4 regions of the Ruminococcus sp. OA3 genome follow, and region 1 is predicted to be linked to each of the others. Evidence: riboswitches for the same ligand, from Rfam matches in the RefSeq annotation. Region 1 holds a riboswitch; each other region holds the start of a gene.
The links. Region 1 has a riboswitch for cobalamin ahead of MCG98_RS13720 (energy-coupling factor ABC transporter permease). Riboswitches for the same ligand answer to the same signal wherever they lie in the genome.
Positions count from the first base shown of each region.

Region 2: it holds a riboswitch for cobalamin, as region 1 does, so the genes downstream of both, MCG98_RS15280 (hypothetical protein) here and MCG98_RS13720 (energy-coupling factor ABC transporter permease) in region 1, are expected to answer to the same signal.
Region 3: it holds a riboswitch for cobalamin, as region 1 does, so the genes downstream of both, MCG98_RS05075 (InlB B-repeat-containing protein) here and MCG98_RS13720 (energy-coupling factor ABC transporter permease) in region 1, are expected to answer to the same signal.
Region 4: it holds a riboswitch for cobalamin, as region 1 does, so the genes downstream of both, MCG98_RS05025 (Ig-like domain-containing protein) here and MCG98_RS13720 (energy-coupling factor ABC transporter permease) in region 1, are expected to answer to the same signal.

Region 1 covers NZ_JAKNTO010000001.1:3,041,603-3,045,477, reverse strand. The annotation lists gene MCG98_RS13730 (sirohydrochlorin cobaltochelatase) at 1-274, opposite strand, end outside; gene MCG98_RS13725 (energy-coupling factor ABC transporter substrate-binding protein) at 298-588, opposite strand; gene MCG98_RS13720 (energy-coupling factor ABC transporter permease) at 588-1,340, opposite strand; cobalamin riboswitch at 1,474-1,662, opposite strand; gene hemA (glutamyl-tRNA reductase) at 1,784-3,016, shown strand; gene MCG98_RS13710 (bifunctional precorrin-2 dehydrogenase/sirohydrochlorin ferrochelatase) at 3,006-3,476, shown strand; gene hemC (hydroxymethylbilane synthase) at 3,532-3,875, shown strand, end outside.
Region 2 covers NZ_JAKNTO010000001.1:3,362,668-3,366,542, reverse strand. The annotation lists gene atpD (F0F1 ATP synthase subunit beta) at 1-582, shown strand, start outside; gene atpC (ATP synthase F1 subunit epsilon) at 598-1,005, shown strand; cobalamin riboswitch at 1,196-1,400, shown strand; gene MCG98_RS15280 (hypothetical protein) at 1,501-2,406, shown strand; gene MCG98_RS15275 (NlpC/P60 family protein) at 2,613-3,875, shown strand, end outside.
Region 3 covers NZ_JAKNTO010000001.1:1,103,663-1,107,537, reverse strand. The annotation lists gene MCG98_RS05075 (InlB B-repeat-containing protein) at 1-1,604, opposite strand, end outside; cobalamin riboswitch at 1,698-1,897, opposite strand; gene MCG98_RS05070 (Ig-like domain-containing protein) at 2,005-3,875, opposite strand, start outside.
Region 4 covers NZ_JAKNTO010000001.1:1,083,299-1,087,173, reverse strand. The annotation lists gene MCG98_RS05030 (DUF4430 domain-containing protein) at 1-40, opposite strand, end outside; gene MCG98_RS05025 (Ig-like domain-containing protein) at 67-2,121, opposite strand; cobalamin riboswitch at 2,445-2,635, opposite strand; gene MCG98_RS05020 (AraC family transcriptional regulator) at 2,959-3,792, shown strand; gene MCG98_RS05015 (DUF6034 family protein) at 3,838-3,875, opposite strand, start outside.

The sequences.
Region 1 (3,875 bases):
TACCGTTGATCACGTGAGTCGGCTGAACGATGACATCTGTAATACCGTCATCACGCATTTTCTCCATTGCTTCTCTGACATTCAGAATCTTGATTCCGTCACGTTTTAGCAGCTTTGCCATGATCATTTTACTGGTCCAGGCGCGGTAAATCAGATAGTCAGGAAAAGCGTCTGCAATTTCTTTTTCAATAGCGTCAATTGTTTTTTCTCTCGTCTCGGCAAAACTGGTACCAAAGCTGACAACCAGAATTGCTTTTTTGGATGCGTCCGGCATGGGGCGTTTTCCTCCTGTGTTTTCTACTTAGATTCGTGTTTTTTTCTCTCTACCAGACGTCCCATGACGAAGCCGAAGACTCCGGCACCAAGGCCGGCCTGAAGGCAGAAGAGAAGACTTTCAATTTCTCCGCTGGCAGGTTCCATGATAGGATCAGCCCAGGTTTCATAGCCTGGCTGAATCTCCTCGATCATTTCAGAAGCTGCACCGTCGGCACCGCCGAATTCAGCACCACTTTTCAGGAAAAGCGGTACAACAGCGATCACAACGACAAGCAGCAGAAGTATCAGTACAGTTTTAGCGTTTTTAGTCATTATGCGTTCCTCCCTCTTAAAAATCCAAGATCTGTGAGCTCAGACTTAGCGTAAGATTCCAGGCCGATGATTACGATGGCGGTCAGGATACCTTCAATGATGGCAAGCGGTACCTGAGTTGCTGCGAAAATAGCCAGGAATTTCCCAAGGGAAGCGCCGAATCCGCCGTCAGCGGATGGATAAGCGATTGCCAGCTGGATGCTGGTGATCACGTATGTAAACAGATCTCCGAGGCAGGCTGCCAGAAATACGGAAACAAGCTTCGGTACCTTCAGTTTATTACAGAGCCTGTAGATTCCATAGGATACCAGCGGTCCGGCGATTGCCATGGAAAATGTATTTGCGCCCAGAGTGGTAAGCCCTCCGTGAGCGAGCAGGATTGCCTGAAAGACCAGGACGATCAGTCCGACGATACTGACAGCAGCGGGACCAAACAGGATCGCGCCGAGACCGGTTCCTGTCATGTGGGAACAGCTTCCCGTGACAGACGGAATCTTAAGTGAGGACAGGACAAATGCATACGCACCCACCATAGCCAGGATCATGATCAGTTTCCGGTTTCCGGAAAGTGTTTTCTTTATGGAGAAGAAACCTGCGATTAAAAAAGGTACGCAGACAACACCCCAGGCAATACAGAACTTGGCCGGGAGATAACCCTCCATAATGTGCATCGCGTTTGCAGCCGGCAGGATTCCAAATGAAAGAGCAAAAACTGCGGCTATCAAAACGATTGTTCTTTGTGACTTTGTCATAACTTTCTCCTTTCTCATTCAAAAAAATAACGCCATATCTAAGGAATCCCACTTCACATAGACAGGCGCACCGAAACGGCAGCATATAAGAATTTGCCGTTTCCTTACACCAGGCCATCGTTCGTAACCGGGGTGTAAATCGCTTATGAAGGGCAGGCTTTCTGACTCAGGCGTCATCACTGTATCTTGCCTTCCCAGTTTTCACCAGTGACATCATAAGATACAGCTCTTCCATTACAGCGGCGGGACCGTGTGAGAGTTACACTCACTTTCCTCTTACCCTGCGGAGAAATACGCAGGCTCCACTTCATATTCAATTCTATGATAAATTTTATCGCGTAGTCAGGCTAATGTCAAATAGAATTTAAAAAAAGTAGAAAATAGATTTTGCATTTTCAAAAGTATGTGCTATGATGGGGAGGAATAAATTTTCGGAGGAACAAATGATGAGTATTTGTATGGTGGGTATCGATCATAACAAAGCATCGGTGGATGTACGGGCATTATTCTCCTTTACGAAGAAGAATGCGGCTGCTGCCATGGAAGAGCTGAAAAGCAGGGATGGCATATTGGGATGTATCATACTCTCAACCTGTAATCGTATGGAAATCTGGGCCAGTGTGGAAGAGGAATGGGAAGGCTCACTTGTGGAAGAACTGTGTATCATCAAGGAAGTGGATCCGACGCAGTTCGGACAGTATTTTGTCATGCGTGAGAGAAACGAAGCGGTGAACCATCTGTTCCATTTAACCTGCGGACTGAAATCCCAGATCCTCGGAGAGGATCAGATTATTACCCAGGTAAAAGATGCACTGTCACTTGCACGTGAGAATTATATGACTGACAGTGTCCTGGAAGTGCTGTTCCGCATGGCGGTGACAGCGGCAAAAAAAGTAAAAACGGATGTTACCTTCTCAAGAGCAAATTTTACCGCAATGGACCGTGCGGTTTCCATGCTCAAAGAGCAGGGGTATGAGATACAGGGAAAGACATGCATGGTGATCGGTAATGGAGAGATGGGAAAGCTGGCTGCGCAGACGATGCAGAAAGCAGGCGCCGTGGTGACTGTAACAGTCCGGCAGTACCGGAGCGGTATGGTAACGATCCCGAAGGGATGTGCCCGGATTAATTACGGAGAACGTATGGACTTGCTGCCCAAATGCCATGTGGTAGTCAGTGCGACTGCAAGTCCCAATTTTACACTCACCCGGGAACTGCTCGAAGAAGCGGACCTTACACATGATATTATTTTCATCGATCTTGCTGTGCCCAGGGATATCGAACCGGCAATCGGGGAGATGGAACATGTGACGCTGTATGACATCGATGATTTTCAGGTCACGGCAGTCGGCGATTATCTGAAAGATTCCTTTGACCAGGCTGAGGCGATTCTTCAGGAACAGCAGAAAGAATTCTATGACTGGTATGACGGAAGAGATCTGATCCCCCGTATTCAGGAAATCCAGGAGGATGCGGTGACAGATCTGGAGCTGCGTATACATAAGATCCTGGGGAAACTTCCTCTGGACGACAGGGAGAGGGAGTCACTCAGACAGTCAATTGAACTGGCGGCAGGAAAAGTAGTCGGCAAAATGATCTTCGGACTGCGGGATTCGCTGGAAAAAGAAACATTTTTAGCCTGTGTGGAAGGATTGGAAAAACTGTATGAAGAATAGTGGACAGGCGTACTTTCCGCTTTTTGTTGATATATCGGGTAAGAAAACAGTTGTTGTCGGAGCCGGAAAGATTGCATCACGGAGAATTCAGACTCTGGCGGAATTCACAGAGAATATCACCGTCATTGCGCCGCATTTCGAAGACAGTGTGCTGGATCTGGCAGAAAAAGGAAGAATACAGATACGGGAAAAGCGGTATGAGAGGGAAGATATTTACGGAGCCGATATCGTGATTGCGGGGACTGACGATGCGGGGCTTAATGAAGAAATTCACAGTGTATGCAAATGTCTGGGTATCCTTGTGAATGTTATCAGTGACGGGACGAAATGTGATTTTCATTTTCCGGGGATTGTTAAAAGAGATGTCCTTGTAGCGGGGGTCAATGCCGGAGGAAGGGACCACAGCAGGGCGAAACGTGCCAGGCAGGCGATAGAAAAAGCATTTGACGATATGATATGATACAACATCGTGCGGAGAAATCCGAGGGTATAATAATTTTACAGGAGGACGAATGATGATGGCAGCACCCCAGAAATTTTGTGTTGGCAGCCGGGAGAGTAAACTGGCGGTTATACAGAGCGAGATGGTGATCTCATACATAAAAGATACGTGTCCAAAGACCGAAGTTTCACTTTTGACGATGAAAACGACAGGTGATATCATCCTGGACCGGACGCTCGATAAAGTCGGAGGAAAAGGGTTGTTCGTGAAAGAGCTGGACAGAGCGCTGATCGACGGACGAAGTGACCTGTCTGTGCACAGTTTAAAGGATATGCCGATGGAAGTTCCGGATGAACTTCCGGTCGTTGCATTTTCGAAGCGGGAAGATCCGAGAGATGTTCTTGTATTGCCGCAGGG
Region 2 (3,875 bases), 320 kb from region 1:
GGAGAACTGCAGGAGCGAATCGCTTCTACAAAGGAAGGATCTGTCACCTCGGTACAGGCGGTATATGTACCGGCGGATGACCTGACAGACCCGGCTCCGGCGACAACATTTGCGCATCTGGATGCGACTACGGTACTCTCAAGGAAGATCGTGGAGCAGGGTATCTATCCGGCAGTGGATCCTCTGGAGTCTACTTCCAGGATCCTGGAAGTAGAGGTCGTTGGTGAGGAGCATTATGAGACAGCCAGGAAGGTACAGGAGTTTCTTCAGAAATATAAAGAACTTCAGGACATTATCGGTATTCTTGGTATGGAAGAACTTTCTGAAGAAGATAAACTGACAGTATACCGTGCGCGTAAGATACAGAAATTCCTGTCACAGCCGTTCCACGTAGCAGAGAATTTTACGGGTGTTCCGGGAAAATATGTACCGATCTCAGAGACGATCCGTGGTTTCCGTATGATCGTTGACGGGGAGATGGACGAATATCCGGAGACGGCATTTTTCAATGTCGGGACAATTGATGAGGTTATCGAAAAAGCAGAAACAGAATCTTCTGACAGTCAGAAGGTCGGTGCATAGCGGGAGAGTGATTCCATGAGTACATTTAGAGTCTCCATCATAGCAACAGATAAAATATTTTACGAAGGTCTGGTCAAAATCCTGATACTGCCGGCTATGGACGGAGAAGCCGCTGTCATGGCACACCATGAGGATATGGTAATGGCGGTGGTCGCCGGCGAGATGCGTTTTCAGACGGAGGACGGAAACTGGACGGATGTGGTGGTCGGCACGGGGTTTGTGCAGATGATCAATAATCGTGCGCTCGTTCTGGTAGACACTGCGGAACGCCCGGAGGATATCGATATTGTAAGGGCGAGGGAAGCAAAGGAGAGGGCACAGGAACAGCTTCGCCAGAGGCAGAGTCTGGTGGAGTATTACCATACGCAGGCGTCTCTTGCAAGGGCCATGTCCAGGTTGAAGGCGGCCAGTAAGCATAAATAACGGAAAAAGGAGCAGAAGAACCTGGAAGGGTTCTTTTGTTTTTTATCAGTTAAAAATATACAGGAGTCATCTTGAGCATACCGATAGAATGGAAAACTGGAGTAATGCTTCTGTTTCATATGTGATTAAAACGGAAAATTATTCAAAAAAAAGATAAAAGTTCGTAATTTATTGATAGTAAAAAAGTTGACGAAATATTATGCAATACTGTATTATATATATAACACAAAACTTAATATTGCAGTGAAATTATTAGGAATGTGGTGCAAATCCACGCAGTTTCATCCCTGCTGTAAGGAGGACGAAGAAAGCTTTATACCACTGGCTTATGCTGGGAAGGTGCTTTTGGAGGAAGAATCCGAGTCAGAATACTAACAAGATATGACCACCAGACAATTAGGATCCGAGGCATGAACGGAGGCTTATTTTTTGTACTCTTTTTTAGGATTGGGCAGTAATTGGATATCGGATTTATAAAACGAAAGTCGGTACATTATGAAAAAACTCTTAATGATTGTAATTTTTATCATGCTGTTTCCCGTAACTGTCCAGGCAGATGTTGCCCCCAAGAGACAGGTAAACATTGCGTTTGAAAACATGCCGGAAACTGTTTTTTATGCCACCTTGATCTCGCCGGTCCCATGTACTGGCCGGTATGGTCCGACTGCCAAAGACGGAGGATATGATTTATACGATTCCGATGACCGTGAATATGATATATGGAAAGCATTTGCAGAGTTTGGTGATGAGGATGGTATGCTTTTTCAACAGTGTTTTGAAAAATGTTCTGACAGCGGACAATTTAGATGGTTTGAACGTCCCCCTCACAGATTTAAAATCTTGTTGTATTTTCCGGAATCCGACAACTATGCAGTAAGTGATAAGATCTACAGCCAATATGCGTTTTACAGTAATTTTGTGGTTGATCTTAACGGTGTGGATAGTTCAGAGGCCATGGTTCTGGGGTCTGAGACAATACAGAAAAGTAATAATTATAAACCTGAAGTGACATCGGCTGCTGCATGTATGGCTGCTACTATCATATTAGAGCTACTGATTGGGCTTTTGTTTGGATATCGGACAGGGCGTGAAATAAAGATTATCATCATAACAAATGTGCTGACACAGTTGTTCTTAAATATTCTTCTTGTGACGCTGGAAATACATCAGGGTCCATGGGCATATATATTCCATTATATCTGGATGGAGGTACTTATAACCGGAACAGAGGCCGTAGTATACCGGGAATGTTTAGGCACTTCCATCAGTAATGGAACTAAAAAGGGGAAAAAGCCTGTGGTATATGCTGTGGCTGCAAATCTGTTCTCTTTCGGAACGGGCCTGATATTCATGGGAGTATTGCAAAAAGTATTCTGGCTGATCAGGATCTTGAGACAATAAAACATGAGTGTTTTTGCGTAACGAATAATTTTACGCTGTTCACAAAAAAGACACATATGTATTCCAAAATGGAATGAAAAAAACTTGCATTCTGGTGTAAATTGGAATAGTATATAAATAATGATGTATTATTGTGTGCATTGTTAAAGCATATTAGAAATGCATGAAGAGAGTATATTGAAACTGGAAAGGATAAGTGAATCGACATGCACAAAAAAAGAATATATAGGGCACTGGCGATTGCGATCTCGGTAAGCCTGATCTTACCGTTTTCGTCTCTTGTAGGAGCTGAGGCGGAGGATGTTTCGGGGACAAGTCCGCCAGTGGAGACGGTAGAACCGGAACCGCCGGAAGAGCCGACCCCTGAGCCGACCCCAGACCCCACGGAGGAACCGACCCCTGAGCCGACCCCGGACCCCACGGAGGAACCGACCCCTGAGCCGACCCCAGACCCAACGGAAGAACCGACCCCGGAGCCAACGGAGGAACCTGCGCCGACCATAACGCCGACCCCGGAGCCAACGGGGGAGCCTGCGCCGACCGTAACTCCGACACCGGAGCCGACACCGACGGTAACGCCGGAGGCGGAAGAGACACCGGAACCCGAGGATGAGCCGGAGCCGACACCAACGCCGAGCCCCTACAATTCTAATGAAGAACTGATCGCTTCTCAGGATATCATCGTTCCGCCGATCATCGTAGATACGTTCCGTTTTACAACGGTTGATAAAGTATATGCGATCTGCCAGGCAGACGAGATGAACGTCTATGAAGAGAAGAGCGAAGATGCCCGCGTTGTGGGGACCATGAAAAAGGACGGGCTTTGCTTTATTCTGAAGGAAGAAGGCACTGACAGCGAGTGGATTTATATTGAATCCGGAGTTGTCAGAGGATTTGTGAAAAAAGCTGATCTGATGACTGATGACGAAGCAGAGAAATTTGTCAGTGAAAAGAAAGAAGAAAACCTTCTTCTGGCGGAATCACTGATCGATCCCCTGGAAAACGCTGCACTTACTTATACAAAGACGACGGTCCGCGAGACGATCGTATCCAAGGAATACGCGCTGGTCACCGGCGAGAACATCAACATCCGTGAGGAGATGAATACGGATTCCAGGATCATCGGGGTGCTCCCGAAAGACGGTCTGTGCTTTATTCTTGCAGATGATCTGGACGGCTGGGTGTTCGTAGAGTCGGATAACGTCAGAGGATTTGTAAAAAAAGAACTGCTCACAGCCGGCGAAGAGGCGAAGAATCAGGTGGCAGCGACCGGCGGCTGGACAGATGAACAGGAACAGCAGTATCAGGATACACTGAAAGCATACCGCGAAGCTGATAAGGCGCTGGACGAATATGAGGCAAGCGAAGACAGGACCGACGAGAAGACACAGGAACTCAATCAGGTATTCGCGGAAGCAAAAGAAGCCAGAGAAGAGGTTGTGGAAGCAAAAGATGCGGCACTGTCCACT
Region 3 (3,875 bases), 1.9 Mb from region 1:
GGCACCGATACACCGTCCGCCAGTACACCCTCGTTTAATTCCAGCTCCAGGGTAAAATCAATCTGTCCGAACATGGCATACAGTGTCACATCCTGTTCCGGCATGGAAAGTATTTCCCCCGGACGATATGTCGTTCCCGTTCCGTCCGCCTTCGTGTTCCACGCCACAAACGCCTCATCACCCGTAGACTGCACAACCGGCAGCATAACTTCCGCGTACGGTGCATAAGACTCTGTGCTGGAAGCGGCAGATCCGTTGCCGTCATACGTGAGGGAATACGTATCTGCTGTCATACCCGTATAACTGCCGTCCGTCATATCGGTCATGTCATACAGCGTATTCTCCCCGTTGAGAAAACGGTCGTAGGAAATCAGGGCATAGAGAGCCTGATCAGTCGCCATTCCATTAACCGAATCACCGCTTCCGCCTCCGCCGTCGTCACCTGCCGTGACATGTTTGAAGCCTCCCACCGCCTCGCTGGATCCGCTGTTTTTCTCCCAGTGCATCAGCACTGCGTCAATCATGTTATTGCAGCTTGTGCCGTCCCATACGGCGCCTTTTGGGAGAAACCCGCATTCTTTTCCTATATTGGAGAGTACAACACGTTCGGAAAGCGGATCGATGCCAAGCTCCGTCAGGGCTACGATTACCTGGGCCGTTGACTCCGTATTAACGTCACTTCCCCAGCCCTTGAAGCCTCCATTGTCCAGCTGCATCTGATGCAGCGTATAGATGCCGCGTTCCACCGCCTTCACAAACTCAGAATACGGCGTCGTTGCGCCCGACTCTTTGTATTTCAGTTCATCCAGATAATAGGGCGCCATTGCCTGAAGCGCCATCCCTGTGATATCGGCATCAGCGCCCTTCTCAGCAGCATTGGCGTCATTCAATGCCCAGCCACCGATCGTCTTGTCCGAACTCAGGATCTCATGGCGCACAATATAATCCAGCATACGGCCTTCGGTGTTGATATCACCCTCCTGATAATCAGAAGGTGTCTCATAGAGCTGATACCCGCCGGTATTCAGGGAGATCAGGCTGAATACCGGACCGTTGATCCCCTGCCAGTATGTGTCGTTATATGATTTTGACAGCTTATCCAGGAAATCATATCCTCCCACATCTTCCGGTGATTTTCCGAGCGCACTCAGCGCAAGTATCACTCTGCACCATTCCGTGATCTTGTATGCATCAAGTACACCGTTTTTGCTCTGTACCGTTTCCACCATACGCTGATAATAGCCTTCGAAATAATCATCCGGTATATAGTTCAGATAATCCATTCCGGTATACATCCCGCGCAGCAGGCTCATCACCGTCCACTCACCTTTATCTGTCCCAAATCCGGGTTCCCTAACCGTCTCCAGTTCATACCGCGCGGCAGCGTTGATATAAAAGCGTATGCCCGGCTTTTCATCCTCCCAGAATCTCAGCTGCTGGAAATTGTCATCTGTATCTGCATTTGCATTCCATGCAACCGCACCTGCTTCCATCAGGCATGCTGACATCGTCAGTACCAGAATCAGCACGACCGCGGTAAGCCTGTGTACACAATGCCGCACACATCCCCTTCTCCTTAAACCATCCCGTTTCTTCCTCTCCATAATCCGTCTCCTCCCTGCCGTATGTTACTTCTGATACTCCTGTTTCTCTGTTTTTTGGCAACAAAAAAAGCATATTTTCTTCACCCGAAAATATTACTTCGTTCGATCTATGGCAGTTCTCCTGACTTCGCTTCATCCTTGGGAATGCCTTCCCGGGCTCCGGGCCCAGTGGTATATCATTCCTTCGTCCACGTTACAGTAGTGGTGACTGTTCCGGATTCACACCGGATTCTCTTTTAACGGATTTATGCTTTCCTCCCTGCAAAAATCCGACCATAAATACTCATCTTATGAAATTGGTTACAGTATAGCACATCCACTTTTTCAAGTAAACTGCAAATCCTGCACTATTTTGCCAAAACGGCGGGGTATTCCAAAATGGAATCCCCCGCCGTGATCATTAGTTGATACTTCCTTTTGTTTCAGTTGAGTTGGCACCCAAAATCTTGTTGCCGTTTACGGTACGGTAAGCACGCACCACATACGTATAGGTAATCCCTTTCTTCAGGCCTTTTTCCGTATAAGCTGCCACATTTCCATTCCCGAGTTGTGTGACGAACTGATATTTTCCTGTATCAGGATTCCTGCGGTAGATCTGATAGCCACTGGCTCCGTTCACTTTGCCCCAGCTGATCTTCATGCTGGTGGAAGAAGCTTTCCTGACCGTCACATTTTTCACCTGCGCCGGTACAGGTTTCCCGCTCAGTATATCGCTGTTCGCACCAATGTATTTCGTGTTCTTCACGGTGCGATACGCACGTACCACATAGTCATATGTATTTCCGCATATCAGATTGTAATGCATATAGGACGTTGTATTTCCATCTGCAATCTGTGTGACGTATTTCCATGGACCGTTTTTGGATGTCCTGTGATAGATCTGGTATCCGCTGGCTCCGCTTACTTTTTCCCAGGTAAGTTTCAATGTCTGAGATCCCCAGGACTGAACTTTGGAAGTCACTGTTTTCTCCGGCATCGCTTTTCCGCTGATTCCAGATTTCACATAATCTCCAAGCTGTTTCTCACCTCCAAGCGTATACACGGCACGCACAGTGTAGGTATAAACCGTTCCCGTAGTCAGCCCGGTATCTCTGTATGCCGTTGTTTCGCGTCCGCTCACAGCTGCGATCTCTTTGTAACTTCCTCCTGCTGTCTTTCGGTATACCTGATACCCTTCTGCACCGTTTACGGATTTCCAGGTAACATTCACCGTATTATAATTTACTGACTTTACAGAACTTAATGTTACCGGACTTCTCATCACTTCCTGCAGTTCATACAACTTATCCTCTGCATCAAACAGCTTCTGATCATTCTCTACATATGCTTTCTGCATTCTGGTCAGTTTGTTGTAGGCCGTACGGGCTGTTTTAACTGCATCCTCACTGTCAAGCGTCACCCCTCCGATCTGATCGATCAGTCCTATGACCTCAATTCCTGCCACCTCATCCCCGGAGAGGGTCACAGTAATTTCACAGGTCGCAAAGGCGTTTCCTGCCGTTCCATAGATGCTTGCGCTTCCAACGCCCACTGCCTTTACGATACCATTTTTGACTGTCAGCACGTCCGTATTGCTTGACGCCCAGCTGAACTTGCTTATATTGCCGTCCGCAGGCGTAAAATCAATGGTATCCAGAGAGATGCTGCTTCCTTTCAGCATACCGATTCTCGATGCACTGATGGTCACCTCCGTAACCGGATTTGGAACCTTAACCTTACAGGAATACACGCTTTTGTCCTTCAGTTCTGCCGTGATCGTCGTCTCACCGAATCCAACTGCTTTCACACTTCCGGTGCCTGTAACGGTCGCCACATCTTTGTTGCTGGAGTCCCAGGTGATCGAACTTGTGTCACCATTTGACGGCCATTTTATAATTTCATACAAAAAGTTTTTGCTCGCGCCTTTCGCGATCTCATAGACCGCCTGCGGAAATGCCACAGCCTCAATAAAGTTTTCTTCCACGGTCACTTTGGTAGAAGCCGTATAGCTGCGTCCGTCCTTTGTTTTGACTGTCAGCGTGATGACTGCCGATCCTGCCGCCTTAGACTTAACGGTTACGCTCGATGTGCTGGCTGACTCGACGGTCACGATATTGCTGTCTCCTGACACGGCACTAACCGTCAGCGCATCTGTATGATCGCCCGGAGAAGCACTGAAGCTCAGCCAACCTGATTTTTCCAGTCCCTGTATCTTTGTGTTTTCTTCTTTGAAGTATACACCCTCTAAGGGAATCTCTGCCGCCGTTACTTCACACGCCGCCGTCAGACGCT
Region 4 (3,875 bases), 2.0 Mb from region 1:
TCACTGCCCAAAGTTTTTTGCTTTTTCTTTCTCTTTGCATAATTTTGTCCTCCTTTATGCATTGGTTTATTTAGCCTTAACCGCCTTTTCCGCGGAGTATGCTCCATATACTTTGGCGCCGTTCACCGTGCGGTATGCCCGCACCTTATAGTAATACGTCTTGCCGCTTGTCAGTCCTTTGTGTGTGTAGGAAGTCGCGGTGCCCTTACCGGTCTGTGCCACGTAATGCCACGGGCCGTTTTTCGAAAACTTGCGGTACACCTGATAGCCACTGGCACCGTTTACCTGGCTCCAGTTCAGCTTCACCTGCCTGCTTCCCCCTGTTCCATTCATGTTCTTCACCGGTGCCGGAACCGGTTTGGCGCTGATCACCTGCTTCGACATTCCGCCAAAGACGTTTTTCCCATTCACGGTGCGGTATGCACGCACTTTATAGTAGTATGTTGTACCAGACGTCAGCCGGGTGTCCATATAGGAGGTCGTGGATCCGTTTCCGATATGTGCGACATATTTGTAGGCGCCGTTTTGTGACGTGGCGCGGTAGATACAGTATCCGTTTACGTTGTACCCTTTCTCCCAGCTGACCTTCAAAGTCTGGGATCCCCACGGCGTCACCCTGCTCAGCACCGAATAATCCGGCATCGAGCCTTTAACCGTCACCTTACAGGTCGCCTTCTTCTTCCCATCCACAGAGGTGGCCGTTATGGTCGCCGTGCCGTCGTTGACCGCCATCACTTCGCCATCCGTCGCCACACGTGCAACCTTCGCATTGCTGGTGGTCCATATGACCTGCTGATTATCCGCATCCGCCGGCGTCAGGCTGGCAGTCAGGCGCTTCTTATCCCATTTCGTGCTGAAGCTCAGCGACGTTTTATCCAGAGAGATCCCTTCTACCTTCGTGACTTCTTTCGTCAGCGTCACTTCCTGCGGGCTGCCCGCATAGTCCGGCAGTACACCGTCCTGTTCCTGCTCCGAGAACACCAGCACCCTGTATCCGTTTTCTTCAAAGCCTTCCGGCAGCGCGATGGTTCCGCTTCCGGCTGCATGTTCTGACGTATCCGCCACCTTCTCATAGCTTATAATCTCTGCCCCTTCGCTGTCCGTGATAACGGCGGATACCTGCTGGCCTTCACCGACGGTAGCGCCCTCGAAGCTGATGGACGCCGTATTATTTTTGAACGAGGCAGAGAGGATCTCCACCTGCTGACTGTCATCTTTAAATGTCAGCTCCCATGCGCCCTCTTCCTGCGCCGGCTCCGAGAACAGAATCTTCTCTATCTCCAGCTGCACCGCCGGCATAGCACCCCCGTATATCCCGCTTCCCACTCCTATATTTCCATCTGCATAAAGCGACCAATAATGAGCCCTTGTTCCTCGCGAGGACCGCAGGGTTGCCTTTCCAAACCCATCTATAATACTTACCCCCAGATACGCCGCATAGTCTGTTGGCAGCACCCTTCTCGAATCCGAAGGTCTAGTCGATGTCTCAAAGCCGTACGGGGTATTCGCCAGATCGCTGCCGGAAGGCGCAAATACTTTCACCCCGCCGACATCCGGCACCAGCTCATATGTCAAGCCCGCCTGATATCCCGCGCCTGACGTGTCAGCCAGCATGCTCAACTCCCGTTCTGTGAACGCGGCGTCGGCAAAGGTGGTGTTCAGCCATTCCTTTAAGTAACTCTCCTCCCAGGTTGCGACCTGGGGCTTTTCCAGATAATAATCGCACATATCCAGGATCTGATCGGACAGCAGATACATGGCATCGCCCTTTTCCTCCGCGTCCAGATTGGCGGAGCTGCCGGTATCCAGCACCTTCCATTTAATCGGCTCCGTCAGGAACTCCCCCGTGTCTTCATCCAGCGTCTGCTGGTACTGCCCCAGGTAAACATAATCACCGTCCCAGGCGGCGGCACCCTCTTCCCCGGGCGTCGGGTTTGCAATCCCGTCCACACCGAACTGCAGGGCACACGCGGATTCCTGTTCATCCGCCAGCACCGGAATTGCCGGGGCTGCGGCTCCGCCCACCATAACGGCGGTCAAAACTCCCGTCATCGTCCGGTAGAAGGCCCTCGGGCTCCTCCGCCCGTATTGTTCTGTCGTCTGCTGTAAGTTCTTTTTCATGTCGTCCTCCTTCTCTTTCATCCTCCGTCTATCGAGAATGTTTTATATATCTATTATATCGGAGCAGTGCCCCGCTATAGCCGATATCCGTCAAAGCCCTGCCAACAAAAAAGGAGCCCGGCACAGGCTCCAGTTAAAAAGTGCAGTTTCAGACCCAAATATCAACTTATGTTTATGTAAACCATACGCCATTTATTGATCTTGACATTCTGCCGTGTATTGTTGATATGCGGGGAGGGAAACTTCCCCTTAAGAAACAACAAATCTCCCCTTCCGGGGAGATGGCCTGCACTTCTTTATACTCTATTCGCCATGCTTACGAATATCTTTTTCACAGATCGCGTTGTTGTATACTGACTCAGGTTCGTCCTACTAAGGCGCCTTCCCGGAGTTTTCACTCCAGTGGCAGATTTGCCCGTTCGTCCCCCACACAGTAGAGATAGGCTGTTCCGGATTCTCACCGGATTCCAGTTAAACAGGCGCAAGCACCTGACCGTGATCTTTATATATTTTTATGTTCTTAAAGCTAACATTTTTACGAGATGTCTGTTTCATTGATCTACCAGAACTATATCACACAGAAACTCTCATTGTACATAACATAATTCTCATTTATGTTTTTAGTTTTGGTAAATTTTTCCAATCTTTCGCTTGAACTAACCATACCACTATCCGTTACAAAATTCAATCAAAAACTTTGCATATAACAAACCGGAATACTTTATATTCCGGTCATTTCAAATTATTGTCGCAGTCTATACAAAAATTATCCTCCTACTTGATATCTGTGTTTAAATCCTGTATGATGGTTCAAAAAACAGGCAAGGATACAGGTGTATGGAAATAAATGATAAGGGTGTTATGGAGCCTTCCTATATGGACTTTACGATTCCATCCGATTTTGCGCGCAGTGCATTGTACTGTATTTCGCAATTCGGGCATTTTTACTGTACGCCGGAATATTCGGTGCAGCGGGAAAGCCTCGATCTGTATCTTCTGGTGTATGTGGTAAACGGCTCCATGAGCATTGAGACACGCGGCCGCAAATATGCTGCATTTCAGGATCAGATCGTGCTCCTGGACTGCCATGTTCCGCATAAGTACTGCTGCAGGAATTCCCTTGATTTTCTATGGTTCCATTTTCATGGAAACAGCAGCCGTCAATATACAGAGTACCTAAGCAGCCAGTACGGAATCATCTTTACAGGCGAACATATCCCTTATCTGAAACAAGAATTTGAAACCCTGTTATCCGGCGCTCAGTCTGCCATTGCCGACGAGCACCTGATCTCACTCCATGTCACCCGGATCTTAAGCAGGCTTGCGGTACCGGAGACTCCTGCAATGCGTGCAAATCATCCGCTCAGCCCCGCCCTTCAATATATCAGCAGCCATTTTCATGAGGAAGTGGACCTGAACCGCATGGCGGATCTGTGCAGCTTCAGCGCCTCTCACCTGATACGTATTTTTAAAAAATACACCGGCTCCACTCCCCACGAATATCTGCTCTCTTACCGCCTGCGCCAGTCCAAGCAGCTTTTGCTCACCTCTCCCCGGTCTGTGGAACAGATCGCCGAGGTATGCGGCTTTAACAGCGCTTCCCATTTTGCAAGGGCTTTTAAGAAGCAGGAGGGAATGACGCCTTCAGATTTTAGAAAGGTGCAGTTTTAAAAAACAGCAGCCCCGAAAGTCTTAATCGCCTTCCGGGGCCGCCATTCAGTACCCCAGCCCTCTGTCTATCACACTGCCATCGA